2 regions of the Streptomyces sp. NPDC087215 genome follow, and region 2 is predicted to be linked to the other one. Evidence: riboswitches for the same ligand, from Rfam matches in the RefSeq annotation. Region 2 holds a riboswitch; the other holds the start of a gene.
What was found. A riboswitch is a leader RNA that binds a small molecule or an ion and turns the genes downstream of it on or off. The one in region 2 is predicted to bind S-adenosylmethionine.
Positions count from the first base shown of each region.

Region 1: linked by a shared signal. The riboswitch ahead of ACIO92_RS07590 (aminotransferase class V-fold PLP-dependent enzyme) and the one ahead of thrC (threonine synthase) in region 2 are both predicted to bind S-adenosylmethionine.

Region 1 is NZ_JBIUZD010000002.1:664,886-670,829, forward strand. Features, by position in the region: gene ACIO92_RS07580 (cytochrome bc complex cytochrome b subunit) at 1-587, shown strand, start outside; gene trpD (anthranilate phosphoribosyltransferase) at 732-1,796, shown strand; SAM riboswitch class IV at 1,936-2,052, shown strand; gene ACIO92_RS07590 (aminotransferase class V-fold PLP-dependent enzyme) at 2,272-3,696, shown strand; gene ACIO92_RS07595 (glycerate kinase) at 3,841-4,992, opposite strand; gene ACIO92_RS07600 (SLC13 family permease) at 4,989-5,944, opposite strand, start outside.
Region 2 is NZ_JBIUZD010000020.1:71,081-77,024, reverse strand. Features, by position in the region: gene groL (chaperonin GroEL) at 1-1,595, opposite strand, end outside; gene ACIO92_RS31665 (cold-shock protein) at 2,187-2,390, opposite strand; gene ACIO92_RS31660 (MoaD/ThiS family protein) at 2,776-3,054, opposite strand; gene thrC (threonine synthase) at 3,069-4,379, opposite strand; SAM riboswitch class I at 4,373-4,519, opposite strand; gene ACIO92_RS31650 (glucosyl-3-phosphoglycerate synthase) at 4,669-5,610, shown strand.

The DNA of each region.
Region 1 (5,944 bases), on a different contig from region 2:
CGGCCATCGCGGTCTACCCGTTCATCGAGTCCTGGATCACGGGCGACAAGCGCGAGCACCACATCGCGCAGCGCCCGCGCAACGCTCCGACGCGCACCGCCTTCGGCGTCGCCTGGATCACCGCGTACATGATCATGCTCGTGGGTGGTGGAAACGACATCTGGGCGACCCACTTCCACCTGTCGATCAACGCCATCACCTGGTTCGTGCGGATCTTCTTCTTCGCCGGTCCGGTCATCGCGTTCATCGTCACCAAGCGGATCTGCCTCGGCCTCCAGCGCCGGGACAAGGACAAGGTGCTGCACGGCCGCGAGTCCGGCATCATCAAGCGCCTGCCGCACGGTGAGTTCGTCGAGGTCCACGAGCCGCTCAGCCAGGGCGAGCTGTACCGCCTCACGGCGCACGAGCAGTACGAGGCCGCCGAGCTGCCGCCGGCCGTCGACGAGAACGGTGTCGCACGCAAGGTCAGCGGTCTGGAGAAGCTCCGGGTCAAGCTCAGCAAGGGCTACTACGGCGACGACAGCCAGATCGCCAAGCCCACGGCCGAGGAGTACAAGGAGATCCAGAGCGGCCACGGCCACCACTGATCACCTGAACACCTGACCATGTGAAGGTCGCCACGGTGAGAGCCCCGTCCATTCGATGGACGGGGCTCTTCGCCGTCCCCCGGGCTCGATAGGGTGACTCCGTACCCCGCACCCGTATCCGTGACGTACTGACCAGGAGCTGCCATGAGCGCTGCGACCCCCGCTGGAGGACCTACGTCGGCGGGCCGCTCCTGGCCGGCCGTGCTGAACACCCTGCTCGACGGCGGCGACCTCAGCACCGAGGACTCCGCCTGGGCCATGGACCGCATCATGAGCGGCGAGGCCACCGACGTGCAGATCGCGGGCTTCGCGGTCGCGCTGCGCGCCAAGGGCGAGACCGTCGAGGAGATCACCGGCCTCGTCCGCACGATGTACGCGCACGCCAACACCATCGAGGTGCCCGGCCGCACCGTGGACATCGTCGGCACCGGCGGCGACGGCGCGAAGACCGTCAACATCTCCACCATGTCGGCGATCGTGGTCGCGGGCACCGGAGCCAAGGTCGTCAAGCACGGCAACCGGGCGGCCTCCTCCGCCTCCGGCGCCTCCGACGTCCTGGAGAAGCTCGGCGTCAACCTGGAGCTGACCCCGCGCCGGGTGAGCGAGGTCGCCGAGGAGGCGGGCATCACCTTCTGCTTCGCGGTGAAGTTCCACCCGTCGCTGCGGCACGTCGCCACTGCCCGGGGCCAGCTCGGCGTGCGGACCGTCTTCAACTTCCTCGGCCCGCTCACCAACCCGGCCCGCGTCGGGGCCCAGGCGACCGGCGTGGCCGACGCCCGGATGGCCCCGATCATCGCCGGGGTGCTCGCCGGGCGCGGCTCCTCCGCGCTGGTCTTCCGGGGCGACGACGGACTCGACGAACTGACCACCACCGCCACCTCACGGGTCTGGGTGGTCCGGGACGGCACGGTCCGCGAGGAGTCCTTCGACCCCCGGGACGTCGGCATCGACCTGGTCCCCGTGGAGGCACTGCGCGGCGCCGACGCCTCGTACAACGCGGACGTGGCCCGCAGGCTGCTCGCGGGGGAGACCGGACCGGTGCGGGACGCCGTACTGCTCAACTCGGCGGCGGCGCTGACCGCCCTGGAGCCGGGCGGCGGCACCCTGGCGGAGCAGCTCGCGGCGGGGATGGCGAGGGCCGCCGAGGCCATCGACTCCGGCGCCGCCCGCCGGGCCCTGGAGCGCTGGGTCACCGTCAGCAACGCCTAGGCGAAACCCGCCCCAGGGCGGGCCCGGGGGTGGCCTCCCGCCCCTTCGGCCCCTCCCGGCCTCTTCCGTCGCACGGCCCCGGTCCACCATGCGGACCGGGGTCTTGCGCTTCGTCGATCATGTGGCAGGATGCTTCTCAGGTCACGAGTGACAGCGTTTTGGCCCCGGCTTGCTGTCCGGCAACCCTCCGTCCGTGGCGGGGTGCCCCGGGTGATGACCAGGCCGTAGGCAGCGAGGTCTACGGCAAGCGCGGACCCCTCGAACACCAGGGGTCCTGGTCTCTCGAGGAGCGTTTTCCGTGAGCAAGCGAATGCGATAGGGCGAGTCCGCCCCCACTTCACCCCCGGACCGGGTCACTTCCGCGTACCCACGCGCACCCCTGCCGTCCGAGGCGCACACCCGTACCCCGCCGCCGTCCGCGGCCGCTTACGGGACCACCGAAGCCATTCAGCACCGCCCGCCGGGAGATACCGCCATGTCCGCACGCCCTGACGCCGTCGCCACCGTCGAGACCGTCGCCGCCGAGACCGCCGTCGCCACCACGGCCGACGGGTCCGCCGACCCCTGCTGCGCCGCCCCGCTGCCGGTCCTCGGCCGGGACGTCACCGTCCCGCTCGTCACCGGCGGCGAGGTGACCTACGCGGCCCTCGACTACGCGGCCAGCGCCCCCGCCCTCCAGCGGGTCTGGGACGACGTAGCCGCCTACGCCCCCTACTACGGCAGCGTCCACCGGGGCGCGGGCTACCTCTCCCAGCTCTCCACCGACCTCTTCGAGAACAGCCGCGTCACCGTCGCCGAGTTCCTCGGCTGCCGCACCGACGACCAGGTCGTCTTCACCCGCTCCACCACCGACTCGCTGAACCTGCTCGCCGCCGTGCTCCCCGAGGACTGCCAGGTCTTCGTCTTCGAGACCGAGCACCACGCCTCGCTGCTGCCCTGGAGCGACGGGCACGTCACCTATCTGAGCGCCCCCCGCACCCCCGCCCAGGCCGTCGAGACCCTGGAGCGCGCGCTCGCCGACCGCGACCCCCACGGCCCCGCCCTGGTCTGCGTCACCGGCGCCTCCAACGTCACCGGCGAGCTGTGGCCGGTGCGGGAACTGGCCGCCGCCGCCCACGCGCACGGTGCCCGGATCGTCCTCGACGCCGCCCAGCTCGCACCCCACCACCCGGTCTCCGTCCGCGAACTCGACGTGGACTGGATCGCCTTCTCCGGACACAAGCTGTACGCGCCCTTCGGCTCCGGCGTCCTCGCCGGACGCGCCGACTGGCTCCAGGCCGCCGAGCCCTACCTCGCGGGCGGCGGCGCCTCCCGCAAGGTGGCCCGCCGCGCCGACGGCGGCGTGGACGTCGAGTGGCACACCACCGCCGCCCGGCACGAGGCCGGCTCCCCGAACGTCATCGGCGTCTACTCCATCGCCTCCGCCTGCAAGGCGCTCACCGAGGCGGGCTTCGACTCCCTCGTCGCCCGCGAGCGGCACCTGATCGACACCGTCCGCACCGGTCTCGCCGAGGTCCCCGAGGTGCGGGTGCTCTCGCTCTTCGGCGACGACGCGCCCCGGGTCGGTGTCATCTCCTTCGTCGTCGAGGGCTGGAACAGCTCCCACTTCGCCGCCGCGCTCTCCGCCGAGTACGGCATCGGCGTCCGCGACGGCCTGTTCTGCGCCCACCCGCTGGTCCGCACGCTGCTCGGCAGCGACCCGCAGGACCCGGGCGAGTGCGGCGCCCCCGAGGCCGCGCCCGGCGAGCGCTCCCTCAACGCCATCCGGGTGAGCTTCGGCGCCGGTACGCCGGACGAGCACGTCGAGCGGTTCGTCGGCGCGGTGAAGCAGCTCGTCCGCGACGGCGCCCAGTGGAAGTACCGCACCGAGGACGGCCGCTGCGTCCCGGACCGCGGCTGACTCCTGCCGCCCCCCCGGCGCCCACCGGCCCATCCCATCCCATCCCGTCGCGGCTGAGCCGAGCCCCGGCCGGCCTGGTCCCGGTCCCGGTCCACCGGGGTCCCGGCTGATCAGGCCCGGCCGCGCCGGAGCCCGGCCGGGGCCTCAGGCCGCCAGCCGGGTTCCCACCAGGACCATCCGCAGCGCCCGCTCGGCCGCGTCCGCGAGGAACTCGGCGCCCCGGTCCAGTGCTTCCGGCAGGGCCATCGGGGCGGGCAGGATCGAGCCGTACGCGTCGACGCCGATCGCCCGCACCTCGTGGGCGCCCCGGCCGAGCGTCCCCGCCAGCACGAGCACCGGCACCCCGTGGGCCTTCGCCCGGCGCGCCACCTCCGCCGGGATCTTGCCCCGGACGGTCTGCCCGTCCAGGGCGCCCTCCGCGGTGATCACCAGATCGGCGCGGGCCAGCCGGGCGTCCAGGTCCACATGGTCGAGCAGGACGTCGAAGCGGGGGAGCAGCCGGGCCCCCAGCGCGGCGAGTCCCGCGCCGAGCCCGCCCGAGGCCCCCGACCCCGGGGCCGTACCGATGGCGGCGGGCGCGCCCAGGTCCCGGACCAGGAGCGCGGCCCAGCGGTCGAGCGCCGTCGACAGCTCCTCGACCCGCTCGGGCCCGGCGCCCTTCTGCGGGCCGAACACCCGGGCCACGCCCCGCTCGCCGCACAGCACGTTGTACGGGTTGCAGGCCACCAGCAGTTCGGTGCGGGCGAGCCGGGGGTCGAGGCCCGTCGGGTCGATCCGGTGCAGCCGTGTCAGGGCGGCGCCCCCGAGCGGGAGTTCGGCCCCGTTGACGTCCAGGAGCCGGGCGCCGAGGGCCTGGAGGGCCCCCGCTCCGCCGTCCGAGGTGCCGGAGTCGCCGCAGCCGACCAGGACGCGGCCCACTCCGGCGTCGAGGGCGGAGCGGATCAGTTCGCCCACCCCGTACGTGGTGGTGGCGCCCGGGTCGCGCCGGTCGGCGGGGACCAGGGAGAGCCCTGCGACGGCGGCCATCTCGACGACCGCGGAGGAGCGGCCGAGCAGGGCGAAGTGGGTCGGGACGGGGCGGCCGAGGGGGCCGGTGGCGATCCGGGACAGCAGGCTGCCGCCGGTCGCGGCGGCCAGCGCCCTGGCGGTTCCCTCCCCGCCGTCGACCAGGGGTATCCGGTCGATCACGGCGTCCGGCCGGACCCGGCGCAGTCCCTCGGCGATGGCTCGCGCGGCTTCCGGCGCGGAGAGGGACTCCTTGAAACCGCTGGGGGCGACGGTGATGTGCAGACTCACGGCTGGGACTCCAGGAGGACGGGCACGCCGAGCAGCGGCCAGACGGCAAGGGCGAAGAGCAGCACCAGGGCGGCGCTGAGCGGGGCGAGCACGGCGGAGAGCCGCAGCAGGTCACGCGGGGTGAAGGTGGGGACGCCGTCCGGGAGGTCGGCGAAGAGGGCCACCGGTTTCGCGGAGGCGGGCAGGGTCTGGCAGAAACCGGCCGCGGCGGTGGAGGCGAGCGCCGCCGCCACCGGGTTGACCCCGGCGCCGACGGAGGCGGCCACCACCAGCGGCACCAGGACCGAGGAGCGGGCCGAGCGGGACTGGAGCACCAGATGGGCGGCGGTGCTCACCACGACGACGACGGTGAGGAACACCCACGGCGGTACGCCGTCGGGCAGCCCGCCGACCAGCCAGCCGGCCGCGCCGGACTCGACCAGGGCCACCCCCATCGCGGTGGTCGCCGCCATGAAGAGCAGCATCGGCCAGGGCACCGACCGCAGTCCCTCCTTCATCCGTACGGTGCCGAGGGCGGGGGAGGAGGCGACCAGGGCGCCGATCAGGGCGACCACGGCGGGCGGGACCCCGTGCAGCGGTTCGGAGCACCACAGCGCCACCACCGTGCCGAGGAGGAGCAGACAGCGCAGTTCGGGCGGGGAGAGCGGACCGGAGACCGGTGTCCCGGAGTGTTCCTGGATCTCGGCGACGGTGATCTCCACCGGTCCCCGGCGGTCCTTCTCGCGGGTGGTGGTGAGGAGCACCGCCTCCGCCGCCAGATGGGAGGAGACCACCGCGAGGGGCAGTCCGAGGATCAGCCAGCGGGTGAAGCCGATGCCCTCGCCGGTCTGTTCCAGGAGGACGCCGACCGTGATGAGGTGGGCGCCCGCGCCGATCAGGGTGGCGACCGCCGAGAGCAGGACGACGGTGGGGAAGAGCAGTGCCAGCATCACGACGAGGCGGCGCCGTCCGG
Region 2 (5,944 bases):
CCGGCGGGCGCGGACGCCTTCTCCGGCTTGTCGGCGATGACGGCCTCGGTGGTGAGGAACAGCGCGGCGATCGACGCGGCGTTCTGCAGCGCGGAGCGCGTCACCTTCGCCGGGTCGATGATGCCCGCGGCGATGAGGTCGACGTACTCGTTGGTCGCGGCGTTCAGACCGTGACCGACGGGCAGGTTGCGGACCTTCTCCGCCACGACGCCGCCCTCAAGACCGGCGTTGACCGCGATCTGCTTCAGCGGGGCCTCAAGGGCCAGCTTCACGATGTTCGCACCCGTGGCCTCGTCGCCCGCGAGGTCGGCCTCGAGCTTCTCGAAGACCGAGGAAGCCTGGAGCAGGGCCACACCGCCACCGGCGACGATGCCCTCCTCGACGGCCGCCTTCGCGTTGCGAACGGCGTCCTCGATGCGGTGCTTGCGCTCCTTGAGCTCGACCTCGGTCGCGGCACCGGCCTTGATGACGGCCACGCCGCCGGCCAGCTTCGCCAGGCGCTCCTGGAGCTTCTCGCGGTCGTAGTCCGAGTCGCTGTTCTCGATCTCGGCGCGGATCTGGTTCACCCGGCCGGCGACCTGGTCGCTGTCACCGGCACCGTCGACGATGGTGGTCTCGTCCTTGGTGATGACGACCTTGCGGGCGCGGCCCAGCAGGTCGAGGCCCGCGTTCTCCAGCTTGAGGCCGACCTCCTCGGAGATGACCGTGCCGCCGGTGAGGATGGCGATGTCGTTCAGCATCGCCTTGCGGCGGTCGCCGAAGCCCGGAGCCTTGACCGCGACGGACTTGAAGGTGCCGCGGATCTTGTTGACGACCAGGGTCGACAGGGCCTCGCCCTCGACGTCCTCGGCGATGATCAGCAGCGGCTTGCCCGACTGCATGACCTTCTCCAGGAGCGGGAGCAGGTCCTTCACGGAGGAGATCTTGGAGTTGACGATCAGGAGGTACGGGTCGTCGAGGGACGACTCCATGCGCTCCATGTCGGTGGCGAAGTACGCCGAGATGTAGCCCTTGTCGAAGCGCATACCCTCGGTGAGCTCCAGCTCCAGACCGAAGGTCTGGGACTCCTCGACGGTGATGACGCCTTCCTTGCCGACCTTGTCCATCGCCTCGGCGATGAGCTCGCCGATCTGGGTGTCGGCGGCGGAGATGGAGGCCGTGGAAGCGATCTGCTCCTTGGTCTCGACATCCTTCGCCTGCTCGAGCAGGGCGCCCGAGACGGCCTCGACGGCCTTCTCGATACCGCGCTTGAGGGCCATCGGGTTGGCACCGGCGGCCACGTTGCGCAGGCCCTCGCGGACGAGCGCCTGGGCGAGGACGGTGGCGGTGGTCGTACCGTCGCCGGCGACGTCGTCCGTCTTCTTGGCGACTTCCTTGACCAGCTCGGCGCCGATCTTCTCGTACGGGTCCTCGAGCTCGATCTCCTTGGCGATGGAGACACCATCGTTGGTGATCGTGGGGGCGCCCCACTTCTTCTCGAGGACGACGTTGCGGCCCTTGGGGCCGAGGGTGACCTTGACGGCGTCAGCGAGCTGGTTCATGCCGCGCTCGAGACCGCGCCGGGCCTCCTCGTCGAACGCGATGATCTTGGCCATGTGAAGTGGTCCTCCCGGACATGGGGTGGATAACGCTCCAGGACCGCGCCGACGCCCGCGACGGACGGCCTCCGCTGCTCCGCGTGGTTCCTTGCCCCACCCGGACGGCGACCTCGTCTGCCCGATCCTCGTAAGCACTCTCACCTACCGAGTGCTAACGCCAATGATTAGCACTCGACCTAGGAGAGTGCAAGCGACTCTCGATGATCGGGACATGGGGGAAGAGGCGCGGAAGGGGCGCGGAAGGGGTGCGCGAGGGGCCCCCGGAAGGGCGTGCGGGAGTACGCGAGGGGCGCGGGAAGAGGGGAAACGGGCGAGCGGCGAGCGGCGGGAGCCCCGAAGCGGAGGCGCGCGAGTCGTGAGGGGCGTACGGGGTGCACGGGCTGCGTGGCTGCCTGGCCGCCCGACCGCCTGACCGCCTGGCCGCCTGGCCGCCCGGCCGCGGGAACGCCCGGCGAGGGGGCGGGTTGCCCGGGGCGCCGGGCGGGAGCGCGGGCGGGCAGGTGTCCGGAGACGCCTGAGGGGGCCGCATCCCTTTTCAGGGATGCGGCCCCCTCGACGGCGTTGCGTCAGTGGCCGATCGCGCCGTGCTCAGACGGCGAGCTTGACCATGTCCGCCTGCGGACCCTTCTGGCCCTGCGAGATCTCGAACTCGACTCGCTGTCCTTCTTCGAGACTGCGGTAGCCATCCATCTGGATCGCGCTGTAGTGGACGAATACATCCGCACCACCGTCGACCGCGATGAAGCCGTAGCCCTTCTCCGCGTTGAACCACTTGACGGTGCCCTGAGCCATGCCTAACTCCCCTATTACTGGCCCTTGCGCGGGCCCGCACTTCACGGACCCGGGTCAGACCCTGCGCCGGAACGCGTCGACCGCGGCTGAATGTATCTGTCCAACTGCCCTCTGCAACAGGTCATTCGAGCGGGAATTCTGGGCGCGGCTGAAAGAAGAATTGGGGATATTCCCCTGACTTACGGGGCAACTCGGGCCCGGCAAAGCGCGCAGAAGGTACACAATGCGCACACACTTTGGCTGCTTCTTGTCGCGCAGGGACGCATTCTCATATGCGTCCGGCATGAGCAGCGGAGGGGACTTCCCCAACTCTACCGCGCTCAACCATATAGAATTGCCCCTTCCGCTTATTGTCGCGGAAGGGGCAATTCGAGAGAGATGGGGATCAGCAGCCGCCGGCGACGGCCGGGATGATCGAGACGCCCGCGCCCGCCGGGGTGGCGGTCTCCAGGCCCTGCTCGAAGCGCACGTCGTCGTCGTTCACGTAGACGTTGACGAAGCGGCGCAGCTTGCCCTGGTCGTCCAGGACGCGGGCGGCGATGCCCGTGTGGTTCTTCTCCAGGTCCGCGATGACCTCGGCGAGGGTCCCGCCCTCGGCCTGGACCTCGGAGAGCCCGCCCGTGTAGGTGCGGAGGATGGTGGGGATGCGGACGTTCACAGCCATGTCTTCGTGACCTTTCAGAGGGCCAGGCCGGCGTCGCGGAACGCGTCCAGGCTCGGGCGGATGGTGGTGGTCGCCTGGGAGGTGTCGGCCACCGCGTCCAGGGTCTTGAGCCCGTCACCGGTGTTGAGGACGACCGTGGTGAGGTTCGGGTCGATGAGCCCGTTCTCGACGAGCTTGCGCGTGACGCCGACGGTCACCCCGCCCGCGGTCTCGGCGAAGACGCCCTCGGTGCGGGCGAGGAGCCTGATCGCGTCCACCACCTGCTCGTCGTTCACGTCCTCCACGGCGCCGCCGGTGCGGCGGGCGATGTCGAGGACGTAGGGGCCGTCGGCCGGGTTGCCGATGGCGAGCGACTTGGCGATCGTGTTCGGCTTCTGCGGGCGGACCACGTCGTGACCGGCCTTGAAGGCGGCGGAGACCGGGGAGCAGCCCTCGGCCTGGGCGCCGAAGATCTTGTACGGCTTGTCCTCGACGAGGCCCAGCTTGATGAGCTCCTGGAGCCCCTTGTCGATCTTCGTGAGCTGGGAGCCGGAGGCGATCGGGATGACGAGCTGGTCGGGGATGACCCAGCCGAGCTGCTCGCAGATCTCGTACGCCAGCGTCTTGGAGCCCTCGCCGTAGTACGGGCGGAGGTTGACGTTGACGAAGCCCCAGCCCTCGCCGAGCGGGTCGCCGATGAGCTCCGAGCAGAAGCGGTTGACGTCGTCGTAGTTGCCCTCGATGGCGACGAGTTCACCGCCGTACACGGCGGCCATGACGACCTTGCCCTGCTCCAGGTCGTGCGGGATGAACACGCAGGAGCGGAAGCCCGCGCGGGCGGCGGCGGCGCCGACGGCCCCGGCCAGGTTGCCCGTGGAGGAGCAGGAGAGGGTGGTGAAGCCGAAGGCGCGGGCCGCTTCGATGGCCTGGGCGACGACCCGGTCCTTGAAGGAGTGGGTCGGGTTGCCCGAGTCGTCCTTGACGAAGAGCTTGCCGGGGGCGACGCCGATCTCGCGGGCGAGGTTGTCGGCCTGGACGAGCTTGGTCCAGCCGGGGTTCAGGTTGGGCTTGTCGGCGACGTCGGCGGGGACGGGCAGCAGAGGGGCGTAGCGCCAGATGTTGGCGGGGCCGGACTCGATCTGCTTGCGCAGTGCCTCGGGGTCACCGACGGGCAGGTCGTACGCCACTTCGAGCGGTCCGAAACACAGCTCGCAGGCGAAGATCGGGCCGAGTGCGAAGACTTCGCCGCATTCCCGACAGGAGAGCCCGGAAGCGGGACCGAGGTCGACGGTGGTGGCGGGGGTGACGGTCTGTACAGCCATGGAGGGGAGGCCCTTTCTCCTCATCTTTCCCATGACGAATTTTTCGCCATGAGACGGATTTGGCACCTTCCCGAGCCGGGGGCCTCGATGGAGGACGAGACGAACCGACTGGAGGGTTGCCGGGGCTTCAACGGGCCGTTTCCCTCTGCCCCTCTGGATGAGCGGTATTCGATTGTGAAGCGCGCTGGACTTTCGTTCCTGCGCTCCGACGCGGGCGGCACCCCGACGTGCATCGGGCATCCGCGTTGTTCAAGACTGTAACCGAAGGCCCGGACGCTTGGACCGGCCGTCCGTACCGCGAGATGGAGATCACGTGCTGGAAGAGGTGGAGCGTTGGCTGGACCGGCGGTCCTGGTCCCTGGCGGACCGGCCGCTGGATCAGGTCCTCGCCGCCAAGCGCTCGACACGGGTCAGCGTGGTGCTGCCCGCGCTGAACGAGGAGGCCACGGTCGGGGAGATCGTCTCCGTGATCCGGCGCGAGCTGATGTCGGAGGCGGTACCGCTGGTGGACGAACTGGTGGTGATCGACTCGGGTTCCACCGACCGCACGGCGGAGGTGGCGGCGGCGGCCGGGGCGCGGGTCGTCGCCCGGGACGCGGTGCTGCCCCGGATACCGGCCGTACCGGGCAAGGGCGAGGTCCTGTGGCGGTCACTGATGGTGACGAGCGGGGACGTGGTCTGCTTCGTGGACGCGGATCTGCGGGACTTCTCGGCGGACTTCGTGACGGGGATCGTGGGCCCGCTGCTCACCGATCCCGAGGTGTCCTTCGTGAAGGCGATGTACGACCGTCCGCTGGGTGACGCCCCCGGGCAGGGCGGCCGGGTGACGGAGCTGGTGGCGCGGCCGCTGCTGAACCTGCACTGGCCCGCGCTCGCCGGTTTCGTACAGCCGCTGGGCGGGGAGTACGCGGCCCGGCGCTCGCTCCTCGAACGGCTGCCCTTCCCGGTCGGTTACGGAGTGGAGCTGGGGCTGCTCGTGGACGCCCTGCACACGGTGGGCCTGGACGCGCTCGCGCAGGTGGACGTGGGGGTGCGCAAGCACCGGCACCAGGACGGGCAGGCGCTGGGCCGGATGGCGGCGGCGATCTACCGGACGGCGCAGCTGCGGCTCTCGCGGGGGCATCTGGTGCGGCCCCGGCTGACGCAGTTCGAGCGGGGAGCGGAGGGCTTCGAGCCCCGGACGTACGCGGTGGACACGGAGGAGCGACCGCCGATGGTGGAAATCACGGAGTACGCGAGCCGTCGCGTGGCGTAACGCCCCATGATGATGTGTTTTGCATACATTGCGCTTTCATGCGCTTCAGACACCACCACCTGGGCCGGGTGCTCGCGGTCATCGGGCTGACGGCGGGCTCGCTCGCCTCCACGGCGGCGGGACGGGCCGCCGCGGACGTGGTCGAGCCCTTCGGCAAGCGGTACGGGGCCTCGCTGTACGGCGACTTCACGACGCTCGGCAACACGGTCATGGACTGCCCGGCCGCGTCCGGGGCCCCGGCGGGCCCTGGAGGCCCCGGGGCCTCCGGCGGCCCGGGGGCATCGGCGACCCCTCACGGCCCTGCTTCCCCGGAAGGCCCTACCAGTCGCACTGG